DNA from 3 places in the Paenibacillus woosongensis genome. Region 3 is predicted to be linked to each of the others. Evidence: riboswitches for the same ligand, from Rfam matches in the RefSeq annotation. Region 3 holds a riboswitch; each other region holds the start of a gene.
What was found. Region 3 has a riboswitch for thiamine pyrophosphate ahead of QNH46_RS06765 (ECF transporter S component). Riboswitches for the same ligand answer to the same signal wherever they lie in the genome.

Region 1: it holds a riboswitch for thiamine pyrophosphate, as region 3 does, so the genes downstream of both, thiE (thiamine phosphate synthase) here and QNH46_RS06765 (ECF transporter S component) in region 3, are expected to answer to the same signal.
Region 2: it holds a riboswitch for thiamine pyrophosphate, as region 3 does, so the genes downstream of both, QNH46_RS18485 (YkoF family thiamine/hydroxymethylpyrimidine-binding protein) here and QNH46_RS06765 (ECF transporter S component) in region 3, are expected to answer to the same signal.

The regions. Positions count from the first base shown of each region.
Region 1 covers NZ_CP126084.1:870,838-875,636, reverse strand. The annotation lists gene QNH46_RS03825 (FAD-dependent oxidoreductase) at 1-1,193, opposite strand, end outside; gene QNH46_RS03820 (thiazole synthase) at 1,226-2,005, opposite strand; gene thiS (sulfur carrier protein ThiS) at 2,010-2,225, opposite strand; gene thiE (thiamine phosphate synthase) at 2,203-2,850, opposite strand; TPP riboswitch at 2,924-3,033, opposite strand; gene QNH46_RS03805 (TraB/GumN family protein) at 3,088-4,293, opposite strand; gene QNH46_RS03800 (ABC transporter permease) at 4,342-4,799, opposite strand, start outside.
Region 2 covers NZ_CP126084.1:4,032,430-4,037,228, forward strand. The annotation lists gene radC (RadC family protein) at 1-380, opposite strand, end outside; gene QNH46_RS18475 (Maf family protein) at 531-1,148, opposite strand; gene QNH46_RS18480 (SPOR domain-containing protein) at 1,310-2,428, opposite strand; TPP riboswitch at 2,566-2,679, shown strand; gene QNH46_RS18485 (YkoF family thiamine/hydroxymethylpyrimidine-binding protein) at 2,810-3,445, shown strand; gene QNH46_RS18490 (ECF transporter S component) at 3,448-4,047, shown strand; gene QNH46_RS18495 (ABC transporter ATP-binding protein) at 4,047-4,799, shown strand, end outside.
Region 3 covers NZ_CP126084.1:1,556,417-1,561,215, reverse strand. The annotation lists gene QNH46_RS06775 (energy-coupling factor transporter transmembrane component T family protein) at 1-258, opposite strand, end outside; gene QNH46_RS06770 (ABC transporter ATP-binding protein) at 255-1,865, opposite strand; gene QNH46_RS06765 (ECF transporter S component) at 1,869-2,471, opposite strand; TPP riboswitch at 2,579-2,691, opposite strand; gene asd (archaetidylserine decarboxylase) at 2,847-3,662, shown strand; gene QNH46_RS06755 (DUF4097 family beta strand repeat-containing protein) at 3,755-4,234, opposite strand; gene QNH46_RS06750 (hypothetical protein) at 4,240-4,650, opposite strand; gene QNH46_RS06745 (S-layer homology domain-containing protein) at 4,764-4,799, opposite strand, start outside.

The sequences.
Region 1 (4,799 bases), 690 kb from region 3:
GGCGCAAACGCCGGATAATAGCTGGGCAATTTCAGGCCTTCGATGACATCCGCCACGATTTTGGCCGTAATCGGGCTGAGCAAAATCCCGTTGCGATAATGGCCAGCCGCAAACACGATCTGGTCCGAAGCTTCGAGGGCCCCCAGCAAAGGACGGCCATCCTGGGTGGAAGGGCGCAGTCCGGCCCATTGGTGAAAGGGGATTTCCCCTTCCAGAGAAGGAAACAGCCGTTTATTCCATTTGCGCAGCCGCTCGATGCCCTTCTCCGTTACCGAAGTATCGAATCCAGCAATATCCTCGGATGCGCCGCATACGACGGTACCGTTATTTTTGGCGACCACGTATCCTTGATTGTTGAACACCATACCCCTCACCGTATGCCGAGCGTTATCGTAAGCGCATATTTGCCCGCGGATCGGATAAATCGGAAGGGGAAGCGCAATCGTTCCGGAAAGTTCCTGGGCCCAAGCGCCGGAGCATACAATTAAGCGATCTGCCGGGAATTTTCGGCCATCCTTGGACTGCAAGACGATCTCGCGGCGCAGAGACTGCGGCTGCTCCTGCAGCAGACCGAACAGCTGTCCTTGACCCAGTGCCAGTGGTGCTTGCGTTTGCTCCGGCATTTTACCAGGGCCTGGCAGCCAATCGACAATGTCCACGCTCTCCAAATGCTCGAAAATACGGACGCCCATATTCCGGCAAACGTGCTCTAACGCCTGCACATAATGCGGCGCATAAATATGGCTCTCCTCCGGTGTATATAGTCCCGCCTTGACTTCGCTGGAGATCCCCGGCTCGATCCGCCGAAGCTCCTCCCCTTCGACAATCCGCCCGGAGGAACCGAATTCCCGCTGCCAGAGCAGCCTGCCCTCCAAGGCCAAAATATCCGCTTCATGGTATACCGCATAAAGGCTACCAGAGTTGGCATATTCAAAGGCTTCTCCCGACATCTGACTGATCTCCGCTTGCCATGTGGGATACAGCCGCAGGCTGTCCAGGCATAGTCGAAAGAATTCGTCCGGCTCCTCCAGGTTTTCGGAGTATGGCGCCAGCATACCGGCGGCTGCTCCCGAGGCTTGACCGCCGCATTTGCCGATTTCCAGCAGAGTTATGTTATGCCCCCGCTTCCGCAATTCAAAGGCGCAGGACAATCCGATAACGCCGCCGCCCATAATAACAATATTCTGCATCATGCTATCGCTCCCAAGCGCCATTTTTCATAGGGCTATTTCAAAATAAACTGTTCCAGGCCACTGCTCGCGGAAGCGTACTTCTTCCGGGCAATTCGTCCGGATAAATAAGCAAGCCGTCCCGCCTCTATCGCGTGCTTCATGGCGGTTGCCATCATGACCGGATCCTTCGCCTTGGCTACCGGAGTGTTCATAAGCACCCCGTCTACGCCCAGTTCCATCGCCTTCGTGACGTCACTGGCCGTCCCAAGCCCGGCATCCACGATAACGGGCACGCCCGCTTCCTCTACAATCAGGCCTAAATTGTAAGGATTCAATATGCCGAGCCCCGTGCCGATCGGCGCTGCTCCCGGCATGATCGCAGCAGCCCCGGCTTCTTCAAGCCGGCGGCAGATGACCGGATCGTCCGAAATATAAGGAAGCACCGTAAATCCTTCTTTGACCAGCATTTCCGTTGCCCTAAGCGTCTCAATCGGGTCGGGCAGCAACGTCTTCGCGTCCGCGCTGATCTCAACCTTGATCCAATCGCTGAGGCCGGAGGCTCTGGCAAGCCGCGCAATCCGGACCGCTTCCTCGGCCGTGCTTGCGCCTGATGTGTTCGGCAAATATTGAAAGGCGCCATCCTCGATATGCTGCAATATGGAATCATCCTCTACCGCGTCGAGATTAATGCGCCGAATAGCAAATGTAAGCACTTCCGCCCCGGAAGCTTGGATCGCTTCCTTCTGCACGAACGGGTTGGGAAACAGCCCTGTGCCAATAAAAAAACGCGACGACAGCGAGCGACCGCCGATACGCAAAACATCGTCCCGCATCCGTTTAACCCCCTCCCACAAAATGAACCAGCTCGATGACCATCCCTGCAGACACCGTGGTATCCGCCCACTGCTCGGGGGTCAAAATCACACCGTCCGCTTCCACGATAACCGGCTTGCCCGTCAAGCCGAAATGGGCGATCACATCCTGAACAGTTCCCGCCTGCAAGCTGTGCTTAACGCCATTCACCTTCAACTCAACGATTTGCGTATTTTCCATGATGCGCTCCCCCTTGCTCCAGTTTGCGAATAAAGGCCTCGCATGTCCCCTTTACGTCCGGACTGCCTACAATTTCGGTCACCGCGCAAATTCTCGTTGCCCCGGCAGCGATCACTTCATCCGCATTGTGCAGCTTGATGCCGCCAATCGCCACGAACGGAATCCGGATTTTCTCCGCCACCTCACGGACATAGGAGAGCGTCACCGGCGTTGCATCCGCCTTCGTAGCCGTCGGGTATATGGGACCAACGCCGATATAGTCTGCTCCCTGCTGCTCTGCCAGCAGCGCTTCCTCGATCGCATGCGTGGAAATGCCGATGATTTTCCCGCCGACCAGCTCCCTGGCCACGGGAAGCGGTGTGTCGCCCTGGCCCAGATGAATGCCGTCCGCATCCACCTCAAGCGCAATATCGATATAATCGTTGATGATTAACGGAACGTCATACCGGCGTGTCAATTCGCGAAGCCGCTTCGCCTTCTCCAGCACAGCCGCCCGCTCGCTGTGCTTGTCCCGAAGCTGCACGATATCTGCACCGCCAAGAATAGCCTCCTCCATCACTTCGGCAAGCTCCCTGCCGGGATGGCTTCTTTCATCGGTAATAGCGTACAAACGAAACTCTCTCATCTGCCAACTCTACCTCCGTTTTGTATTTACCGGCTGCAAGACACAAAAAAGCCATTCGAGAATACACGAATGGCTTTAAATTCGATATGTTCTCTACGCCAGCATTACCTGGATCAGATTAACGGTCAGGAACATCAGGTTCCAATCTCAGCCGGACTTTATCCAGCACCCGCACTCCATATTCAGTTACTCCCACTATAACTTACCTTAGTAACCTTGGCAAGATTATCCGAACCCTCATTTGCGAACGACGGAATAGCCTTTATCCTGCAACAGCTGAACGATGCCGTCTTTGCCGGCGAAATGCGCTGCGCCAACCACAATGAAATATTCCGCTTTCTTGTCGCTTTTCAGGTATCCATCGATTTTATCGGCCATAACGATATTCCGGTCGGTCAGCATCGCTTTGTAATACTCCGGATCCTCGATCATGCTCTCGGTGAACTCAAGCAGTTTCTGATCATCCCCTGATTTCCACATAGCGGCCATATCGTCCACAAGTTCAGCCGAAACATCGAAGTTGTCCAAGGCGGTATTTAGGTTTTTCTCCTGCAATTCGCTGGAGAACCCGTCGAGCATGCTCAGTTGGGACTCGTAGGTTTCCAGTTCCAACACCGGCAGCTTGCGTTCTATGGCTTTCTGGATGAAATACAGGTCGATTCCGGCAGAGGCTTCATAACCTGACTGCATCGATTTAAGCGTGCTGATGGTACTCTCGACGACCCATGGCTTGAAGACATCAAAGGCGTTTGGCTCCAGGCCGTTTTGCTGCAAAATATCCTCAAGCTTCGCATATGTCTCCTTGGACACATGATCCTTCAAAGTCGTACCGTCCTGATACATCCCCATATCCAGGATCAGCTTCTGATTGGCTTCATCAGCAGCCTTGCTAAGGTCAATTTCTACCCCCAAATAATCCGCTTCGGCAAAAGCATCCTCGAATTCCGAACGCAGCGGATAAAAGCTGTCGTCCGCAATATGCATCGATCCTACCAGATAGACCGTATTGCCGCCATGTTTGACTTCCCACATGAAGCCGCGGGCACCTTCCCCCGTAGCTTCGGAGATAAGAAACACTGTGCGGGATTGCTGATTCCAATGCACCTTGTAGCCTGCCGCTTCGCCAACGATTCTAATCGGAGCGTACGTCTCGCCGTTAATCAGCTCTGTCTTGCTGTTCAGCGCAATCTCCTTGCCGTCAATCACGACATGAATCGTATCATCCTGTACATCGCTTAGCTCCACATTCATCGCTTGCAGCGTTGATTTCAGCGGTACCAGCGTTGTTCCGTGATCAACAATAGGCGCATTCGTTGCGAATTCAACGTTTTGGTTGTTGATCTTGACCGAAGCTGGCTGTGGAGCAGCCATAGCCGGGGCCGCTGTGGCAAGCAAGCCTACAGAAATAAAGAGGGATAAGAGCGATCGTTTCCAATTTTTCATGTTCATCTTCTCCTTTGTTACAATGATATTTTTGAAATTCACACGGAGTTAAATCTTGTACGCCTTCATCGCTTTGCGCAGCTCCTTCATCGTCGGACGCTTGCCGTACAGCAGGACTCCCGTGCGGTAAATCTTGGCGGCCAGCCAGCTGAAGAAGACGATAGCGACAATAAGGATCAGCAGAGACAGCCCTACCTCCAGCAGCGTTGCATCCCCTGCGCCATACCGCAGCAGGATCGTGACCGGAGACACGAACGGGATGTAAGAGCACACCTTGAGCAGAAGGGAATTCGGAGACGATAAGCTAAACATCGCCACATAGAATGCTGCCAGAGAAAGCATCGTGATCGGCATCACCGCCTGGCCAAGATCCTCCGTGCGGCTGACAATGGAGCCGACCGCTGCGTACAAAGTCGCATAGAGGAAATAGCCCAGAATATAGAAGATAAGACCAACAAGCAAAATGGATAGATCCATTTGCGATAAATCCAAATTCAACTCGGCCA
Region 2 (4,799 bases), 2.5 Mb from region 3:
TTCTGCAAATAACGCAGCTGCTCCATCAATAAATCCGCTGCATCCCGCGGACTGCGAATGATCTGGGCCTCCGGGAGCCGCGTCTTGGCAAGCCTCTGCCCCAGTTCGATTCCCGCCTTAAGCTGCACCGCTTTGGCAGGGCCGATGCCTTTGAGCTTCATCAGCTCATCCAGGCTGAGATCCACCAGCTGGCGGAGTCCGCCAATTCCGCTCAGCACGCGCTGAGCCAGATGTATGGCCGATTCATCCCGGGTTCCCGTGCGAAACAATATCGCCAGCAGCTCAGCGTTGCTGAGTGATCCGGCTCCGTATTGCATCATGCGTTCTCTGGGTCTCTCCTCAAGAGGCATGTCCCGCAGCAAATATTGCGGCATATCCATTCATATCCCTCGCTTCCGAATGATTAGGCATGGGTCCGGATCACCGGCCGCCAGCAAAATTCATAGCGGAAGGATATGCTTTATCTCTTCCTTTTCTTACAACAACGTACGTATGAAGTTATTTGTTACATCATTTTTGACTGGATTTAATTACCGCAACACATGGATTCCAAAATGGCCCAGCATCTCGCTCAGCAAGGATAGCGGCAGTCCAACCACGTTAAAATAACAGCCTTCGATTCCCGTGACAAAAATCGACCCGAGTCCTTGTATCGCATAAGCGCCCGCTTTGTCCAAGCCTTCTCCGGTCCTGGCATATGCGGCGATCTCTTCCTCGGCTGCGGTTCTCATCGTAACGGTCGTACGGCGATATTCGACTTCCGTTCTTCCAGTAATCACATCGATGCAGGCCACGGCAGTATACACATCGTGGCTTCGTCCCTGCAGGGAACGGAGCAAGGAAGCTGCCTCCGCTTCATCCTTGGGCTTGCCAAGCACTTGTCCGTCCAAGACGACAATTGTATCGCTGCCGATGATAACGGCTTCGCGCGTTGCTGGCTCAAGCGTTGCCTGAACCGCCTTGGCCTTGCGCAGCGCAAGCTCCATCACGATTCGCTCCGGCTCCCATTGCTCCGGCGTAGTTTCGTCCGCTTCGCTTGGAATCACCTCAAACGGAATATGTAAGGAAGCCAGCAATTCCCGTCTGCGCGGTGAAGTCGAGGCCAATATGACATACTGCGATGATGAAGCTGCAATTTCCAAGTTCATATGCTCCTTTGCCCGGCTGTCGCCCGAATAAGTTCAGAGCTGTTAACCTCGCCATTTTTTGACACTTTGCACTTCATTATTATAAGGTTAATTGATCGGCAATACAAACATAAAAAAGGCAGGGGCAACTATTTCCAATTCCCTGCCTTTTGATGGTTCATTTACAGCCCTTCTTGGCCTCCGACCAGCTTTTGTTCCGCCAGAATGAACCGCATCACTTCGTTCTGCACTTCCCAGAGCATGGTTTGCTCGCCCTTCTCGTTAAATTCCTCCATCGCCTCAACCGCACTGTTCATCGCCTTCTCCATCTCCTTTGCTTCAGCCTCCGCGGCTGCCGTCAGCTTGCCTCGAACGTCGGCGGCGCTTTTGGTCCACAGCTGATGGCTCTCCCTTAGCCGGCCGATTTCCTCCTGGCTCTGGCGCCCGGGAGAAGCTTCTCCCAGAAGAGCTGCCGAGGAGGAGCTGAGCATATAGGCGAGATCCGCACTCTGCGCCAAATATTGCTGGAGGGATGCCGCATCCCCTTTATATTCCATCGTAGCCGATTCAGGCAAGGCAATTTCATGCAAAATGAGGTGAACGCCTCCTGTCTTCAGCCTCCCGCTCAGCAGTTTAGCTTCCTCACGGTCCGGGGAGACTCCCGCATAGACCCGCTTCTCATCCAAGGTATCCCGCGCGGCGGCAATTCCCGCGGAGCGCAATTGTTCCTGGGCCAGGGCAACGCCTTCCGCTGTGCTGAACACGCCGTACTGCAGGAAATGATAGCTCTGCGAAGGCAGAACGACCTGTACGAGCGGAACCTGTTCCTCCGTAATGACACTGCCCAGTACGGGAATATCGGCCGCTTCTCCGGCCGCCCCCTGCTTCGGCACGCTAATTCCAGGGATCGGCACCGTCATTTCCTGGTCGAACATGGACAGAACGACGAATCCAAAGAGCGCTCCGGTCACGATCGCGCCGGTCAGCGAGCCGGCAACCTTCCACCAGGAGGTCCGCGTTTTACGAAAATAATAATCTCCGCCGCCTGGCTCGGCATGCTCTGGCAATAGGGCAATCCCTGTTCCTGTATGGTCTGTAAAGGGATCTCCCCAATAATCTATCGTTTCCACCGCACGGTAAGTTATAGGAGTATCCTTCGGTTCCTGTTCTGATCGCTCGGGCGGCTTGTCATGCCCTGAAGCGGGGGTGGCCTCCAGCCGCTGGCGATCTCCAGCCTTCTGTGCACTGTGCGCTTGTTGCCCATGTTCATCGAACCGGAATGTCATCTTTGCCTTGTTCACGATCCGCACGCTCCTTGTCCTCTCTTCTACCGTTACAATATGAATATTTGCGAGAATATAGACCACTTCATTTAAACAAGGCTTTACAATTGAAAGGAACTCTGTATAATGGGAACCATTGACAACCGCATCACGAAAAAATGCACTAGGGGTGCCTTTGCTGGCTGAGAGATCGTTCCCGCTTGAGGAACGGTTAACCCTTTACACCCGATCTAGATCATACTAGCGTGGGGAAGTGCGGGGAAACGATAAATAGCGCTGCGTGCTTGCTTTAAAATGTTTAAGCAGACACAGGCTGTATCGATATAACTGCACTCTTCGGGTGCGGTTTTTTTGTCGTTATCAGCGATAATTTAAATTAACCAGGGGAGGAAAAGCATCATGACCAATTCATTCAACCACAACATTCAAGCCGCGGCCTGCGGCACCAGCCGCATCGTCGGCTGCCGGTTCTCTCTGTTTCCGATGAGCGACCGGTTCGTTCCGATCATTCTTGGAGCGCTGGAGCATACCGATACGTCCAAGGTCTGGGTTCAAAGCGATGACGTCAGCACCTGCGTGCGCGGCCGCCATGAGCATGTGTTCGACGTAGTTAAATCCATTTTCCTGCAGGCGGCAAAAAGCGGTGAGCATGTCGTTCTTAGCGCAACCTTTTCCGTAGGCTGCCCGGGAGATACGGAAGGAGATGTCTTCATGTCTGAGGACGATGTCCGTTTGAACGAAGGGAACAAAACATCGGTTGATACCGCAGCTCAATTCGCCCTTTACCCGATGGGGGTGCCCCACTACATGGACGTCATTTATGATGCGGTCAAAGCGGCGGAAGCCGAGGGAACGTTCTCCGGCGGAATTCATTACGCTAGCCGCCTGGATGGAACCGCCCAACAGGTGTTTCGTTCACTCGAAAATGCCTTTGTCACGTCAAGCACCAAGACTTCCCATCTAGTCATGACGGCCACAATCTCCTGCAACAGCCCGTCAGCCAAACCGGAGCATGTGCAGAGGAAGGGGGAATAAGGATGTCATCCTGGAAGCTTCGCGACATTATCGTTCTCAGCTCGCTGTCCGTCGTGTTTGCTGTCGTCTATTTGATTTTCCTGCAGATAGGCAATGTGCTCGTCGGCTTTATGGGTCCGATGGGATATGAGGTCATCTTCGGCATATGGTTTATCGTTTCGATCATTTCAGCCTATATCTTGCGCAAGCCCGGAGCAGCCCTGCTGTCCGAGACGATCGCCGGGACGATCGAGGTATTGATCGGCAACGTCACCGGCCCGATCCTGATTCTGTCGGCCTTTATTCAAGGCCTCGGCGCGGAAGCGGTATTCGCCGCCGTAAGATACCGTTACTACAACACAGCAGTGCTCATGGGCGCAGGCGTAGGCGCGGCCGTATTCAGCTTTGGCTGGGGCTTCTTTCAATCCGGCTTCGCCGCTTTGTCCACGGGTCTAGTCATCTCGATGTTCATCGTCCGGGTTATCAGCGGTGCAGTGATCGCCGGCCTGCTAGGCAAATGGATATCCGATGCGCTGGCCCGGACAGGCGTATTGAGGAGCTTTCCCATCGGGAAGGCCGCTGTCCAAAGCGCCAATCAACAACGAACCTCGGTGAAGCAGTAATGAATACGTTGCTCCCGAATCAAGAAACGATGGATAAACCGATGGTCTTGGAGACAAAAAATTTATCCCTGGCTTTCAGCGAGGACGGGGAGGAGCAGGTGTTCTCCTCGATTTCCCTCCGGCTGCATCAAGGCGAATTGCTGCTGCTCCTTGGTCCAAGCGGCTGTGGGAAAAGTTCCTTGGCCCTCTGCCTGAACCGGGTGTACCCGTCAGCCATCGATAGCCTGGTGACAGGCGGCGTTTATCTGTATGGCAAATCCCTAGAGGGACAGGATCCAGGTGAAATTGCGCAGCAGGTAGGCATTGTGTTCCAAGACGTGGACAGCCAATTTTGCATGCTTAAGGTGGAGGAGGAGCTTGCTTTTTGCCTGGAAAATATCGGCTGCCCACGGGAACAAATCAGCGCGAAAATCGACGAAGCGCTGCGGCTTGTCGATCTGACCGACTGGCGGAGCGCGCATATCCATACTTTATCCGGTGGAATGAAGCAGCGGCTCGCCCTAGCCTGCGCTCTGGCTTTGAATCCGGATGTACTCATCCTTGACGAGCCCACATCCAATCTGGATCCGCTGGCTTGCTCGCACTTGGCCGATCTCATTCATTCCATCCGCAAGCAGCGGCAAATGAGCATCTTGCTGATCGAGCACCAGCTCGATGCCTGGATGCCTTATGTCGATCGCCTTGCCGTGATGGGCACAGAAGGTAAACTTGTTTACGAAGGGGAGCCCCGAACCTATTTCGCCAATTTTAAA
Region 3 (4,799 bases):
TTTGCCAAAGAGGATCATCGTAATGGAGGAGGATACAAATACGAGCAGCAGAGGGAGAAGCAGCAGCATGATTTTCCATGGAGGATGCCCGCTCATCAGAAATAGAACGAGAAAGACAGTTATGGCCTGATAAGCAATAAAATCCAAGCTATGCGTAAATAAGGTCAATAGAAACAGCAGCACGATCATCCCCAGCTTGGCGGCAGGATTAGCACGGTGCAGCCAGGTTGTTCGCCTAGGCGTTAGAAATTGTTTCATCGGTTTCCCTCTTCCTGTGCAAGGCGCCTTATCCGCTCTCCCCGCTCCGTCCTCCGCTGGGACACGACTGATCCTTCCCGGACCTCCCAACGATGGGTTGCAATGATATCCGCAATCTTCTCTTCATGCGTTACCATGATAATCGAGGTTCCCTGTCGGCGCAGCTTCTCGCAAACCTGCAGAATCGCAAAGGTATTTACGGCATCCTGGCCGAAGGTTGGTTCGTCCAGCAGCAGAATGGGTTTATTCAACACCGCAGCGCCAGCCACGCTTAATCTCCGCTTTTGCCCAAGGGAGAGCTGATAAGGATGGCGGTGATTCAGCCCCTCTAGGCCAAAGGTCAACATAGCATCGTCGACCCGCTCCGCTACGAGCTTCTCCGTTAATCCTTCCAGCCGCAAGGAAAAAGCGATTTCCTCTGCCACCTGCTCAGCAACGAATTGAAATTCTGGATTCTGGAACACAAAGCCGATATGGGATGCAGCCTGCTCTACATGCTTATCTCGCTTGTTCCTGCGCCAGCGGCCCTTCCTTGCGCTCCGGCCGGGCGCCCTGTCATCCAAAGGCTCTCCAATTAGTAAATAAGTTCCTTCCGAGCGAAGCAGTCCCATCAGGCTCAGCAGCAGCGAGCTCTTTCCCGCTCCGTTTGGCCCGGTAATCGCAATGAAGTCGCCTGGGGAAACGGAAGCCTGCTCGATCTTAATGACCGGTTTGCCGTGCCTGAGGCCCTTGAACCGGGACAGCTCCAGCAGCTTCAAGGTCGTTCCAGAGGATGCCTGCGCATCCTGAGGAACTGGTTCAAGAAGCGCCTCTCCCTCCGGCGATAAGAAATAATGCTCCCATACGCCGGGATACCAAATACCGAACTCCTTCAGCTCGGATTGATACGTGCTGAACACCTCTTGCGGCGTTCCCTGTCCGAGCAGCTGTCCTTCCGGACCAAAGAGAACGACCCGGTCGACAAAACCGGCAATTTCCTCAATCCGATGCTCGACAATAATTAGCGTTCGATCGGGGGAGATCTTCTTGACTGTCTCCCAAATCTGTTCCCGGCCTTCCGGATCAAGCAGCGCGGAGGGCTCGTCTAGAAAGAGCACCTGGGGATTGGAGAGCAGCACCGAGGCCAGAGCCAGCCGCTGCTTCATCCCCTGGGACAATGTGTCGATTTGGACATGCAGCTCCGGCATATGAAGGCCGACCGCCTCGAGCACCTCCCCCATTCGTCCCTGCATCTCGTTTTGCGGAACGGCAAGATTTTCGAGAACAAAGGCTAGCTCCTCATCCACATAAGGCATACAAAATTGGGTATCCGGGTCTTGAAACACGAATCCCCAGGATGGGGGCTGTATCCGCTCTTCGCAGCGCATGGGCACCTCGACAAGCGAAGGTATAATACCTGAGAGCACCTGCAGCAGGGTAGATTTCCCGCTCCCGCTCGGGCCCAGCAGCAATACCTTCTCCCCCTGCTGTACATGCAGCGTAAGATCTTTAAAAACGAAGCGTTCCTCACCGGGGAACTTGAGCCGAAGCCCGGTTACGCCCGCTGCTATAGCCGCTGCCCGGTTCTGCTGGTCACTTGCTGCGGCGGATGTCAATATAGGCATCATCGCTTAATCGTCCAGCGCCGCATAATCTTTATCCTCAACAGGACGCAGCAAATTGGTTACTCCCGTAGCCTCTACTGCCTTCACGATTCCATAGGCCAGATATCCGCAAATCAGGGCAGAACTGATGGCGCGCATGCCGTATTTGGCAATCAGCAGCCAGGTCGGATAATCCTGGATGTATCCGTAATAAATGTCCGGGATCAGCGAACCTACCGCTGCGGCTACACCCGCCAAAGCCGCCACCGATGCCGAATAGTTCTTGTAGCGGAATGCCGCGAATACCAATTCGGCACCCAGCCCTTGGAGCACACTGTACATGACAAGCTGTATGCCCCACTCGCTGCCGAACAATATCGATACATGCGCGGCGGCAATTTCAGCGATTAGAGCTACGCCAGGCTTGCGAATCAATAAAAATACCAGCGTCGACGCCATGAACCACATGCCGTAGACGAGCTCATCCGCCTGCGGAAAAAACGAGAACAGATTATAAACCGCGCTCCAAAAATAATAAACTACTCCCAGGACGATTGAGACGAAAATCGTTACGAGCAAATCGCTCAGCTTCAGCCCCCGACCGCCTTTTCTTTGTACTGCATTTTGCATTACCGTCATCTCCCCTTCTTCTTGCCTCTTTGAAATAGTATGGCTAAACAAAACAAAAAAACCGCTGGATATGCTCAGGCGGCTGTATAGGTTCATAGGCACGAAGAGACCTTGAACAACGGATTATCTACGCTGGCATTATCCAGATCAGATTAACGGTCAGCAGCGGATTAAACTGCAATCTCAGCCTGATTCCTCTCAAGCTCCCGTATCACTATGCGATTGATTTAACCATACAACAAGAGATGCCGCAGTAGCAAGCATTATTTAATTATTACAGCATCGTTGTTGATTTCATTTGTATTATATGTCAATATAGTCGGAAGTGGAAAACGGCAGCACCATTGTTCAGCATAGGAATTAGGGGGAACCAATTTGATCGCAAAATGGATGAAATGGATGACGGAGCTTACCTCCCGGAAATGGATCTCCCGGCTGATGGGCCGGTTCTCACACTCGGAAGCAAGCCGGATTCTTATTCCTGCTTTCGCTAAATCCTATGGCATTCCGCTAGATGAAGCCGAAAAGGACATTAAAGAATACCGGACGCTGAACGAATTTTTCACGCGCAGGCTCAAGCCGGACATGCGCCCGATTCATTCCCTTCCGGAAGGGATGATCAGCCCCGTCGATGCATTAATTACTGCAATGGGAGAAATTCAAACAGGAACAATTCTTAACGTCAAGGGCCAGGACTACTCTTTGGAAGAACTGCTTAATTACTCCCCGCGCGCGCATAGCTATAATCATGGCTTTTTCTTCGTGCTATACCTTAGTCCGACCGACTATCACCGCATTCATGCCCCAATAACGGGAAGCAAGCTGGAGAGCGAGCATATAAAAGGAAAGGTCTATCCCGTCAATGATTTTGGAATGAGAAATATGCGGAAGGTACTCAGCCGCAATGAACGGCTAATCACATATATCTCCCACGACCTCGGAGAAGTTGCCGTAGTCAAAGTCGGGGCCATGAACGTAAGCAGCATTAAATATACGGATGCCGAAGCGAAGCACTGGAACCGGGGAGACGATATGGCTTATTTCGAATTCGGCTCAACCGTCGTCCTGCTGGTCGAGAACGATACATTTGAGCCCCTTCCTGAGCTTGCCCCAGGCTCTAAGGTCAAAATGGGAGAGCCTTTAGGGAGATTTCACACCGCTGGCAAGCGTTCCATGACAGCCCATTCTTGATTTGACGAACCAGCTGGACTGAAATTTTATACATTTTTCGAGCAGGCCATCCTCTATAGAGGATGGCCTGTTTAGCTATCTTAGGGCTAAAATTACTCCACCGTAATTGAGCCAACTTGTGTTTGCAGCAGGATTTGTCCACCACCGCCATTGATCTGGCTCGTTCCTTCTGCAGCTCCGGTAATTTTCCCCATGTCGTTCTTAATCACAAGCGTGCATTGCACAGCATTGTCCAGGGCTGCATGGATATTTCCGATCTCCGTCTGGACATGAAGCTGGCCTTGGCCGCTCAATTCGGCTATGCGCACGTCAACGCTGCCCGTAGACGTTGCTACGGAAGACTGTCCCGAAATGCGGACATTATCCAATTTAACCTGCCCGACTTCACTGCGGATGCTGTAGCTTCCTTTCAGGTCATGGAGCTCAACATTGCCAACATCAAGCCGGATATCATAGCTCTCTAAAGCTGCCGGCACCTCTATCTCGTAATCGATCATGAAATCAGAGAACCCATATTTCTTTTCCGCCCATTTCCATAGACTCGAGTCAGGATCATCCTTCGGATGCGTCACGATCCTCAATTGCCGCCCTTCTCAATCACGGATACCTCCGCTTGCTTCAATATGCGCTGCCTGCTCTCCTGGTGAGTCGATTTCCCAAACCATACCACGGCATGAACGCGGATTTCCTCCCCGTCATAAGCGCTGACTTTCATATTGCCGACCGTATGGTCGAGACTAAGCCTTGTCGCCTTGCCCACCTGCTGGTACGTAGAGATTTCCCGGAACAAGCCTGCCTCCTTGCTCCTTTGCCCCCACTTATCCGCAGCATGGATGACCGATTGCTCCAACGAACTTGCGGCCTGGACAATCACTTCATCGGATTTATCTTGAATACCGCAACCAGCCAGCATGGCCAGCGTTACTGCCGCCGCCGTCATCGTAATGGAATTCAGCCGGCTTCTGTGTTTATTTCTGATACGACTCATAATCCGCTCCTGCCTCCTATTGTTCTCCTTCTGCACTTTGCTTAAGTTACATTGTGTATACCCGTTATGTAAGTGAAGAAATTCCCTCATAGGTACTCTCTTAATTGTAACCATTAATTTATTTGGCTCCACAGGCTGAAGACCGGAGT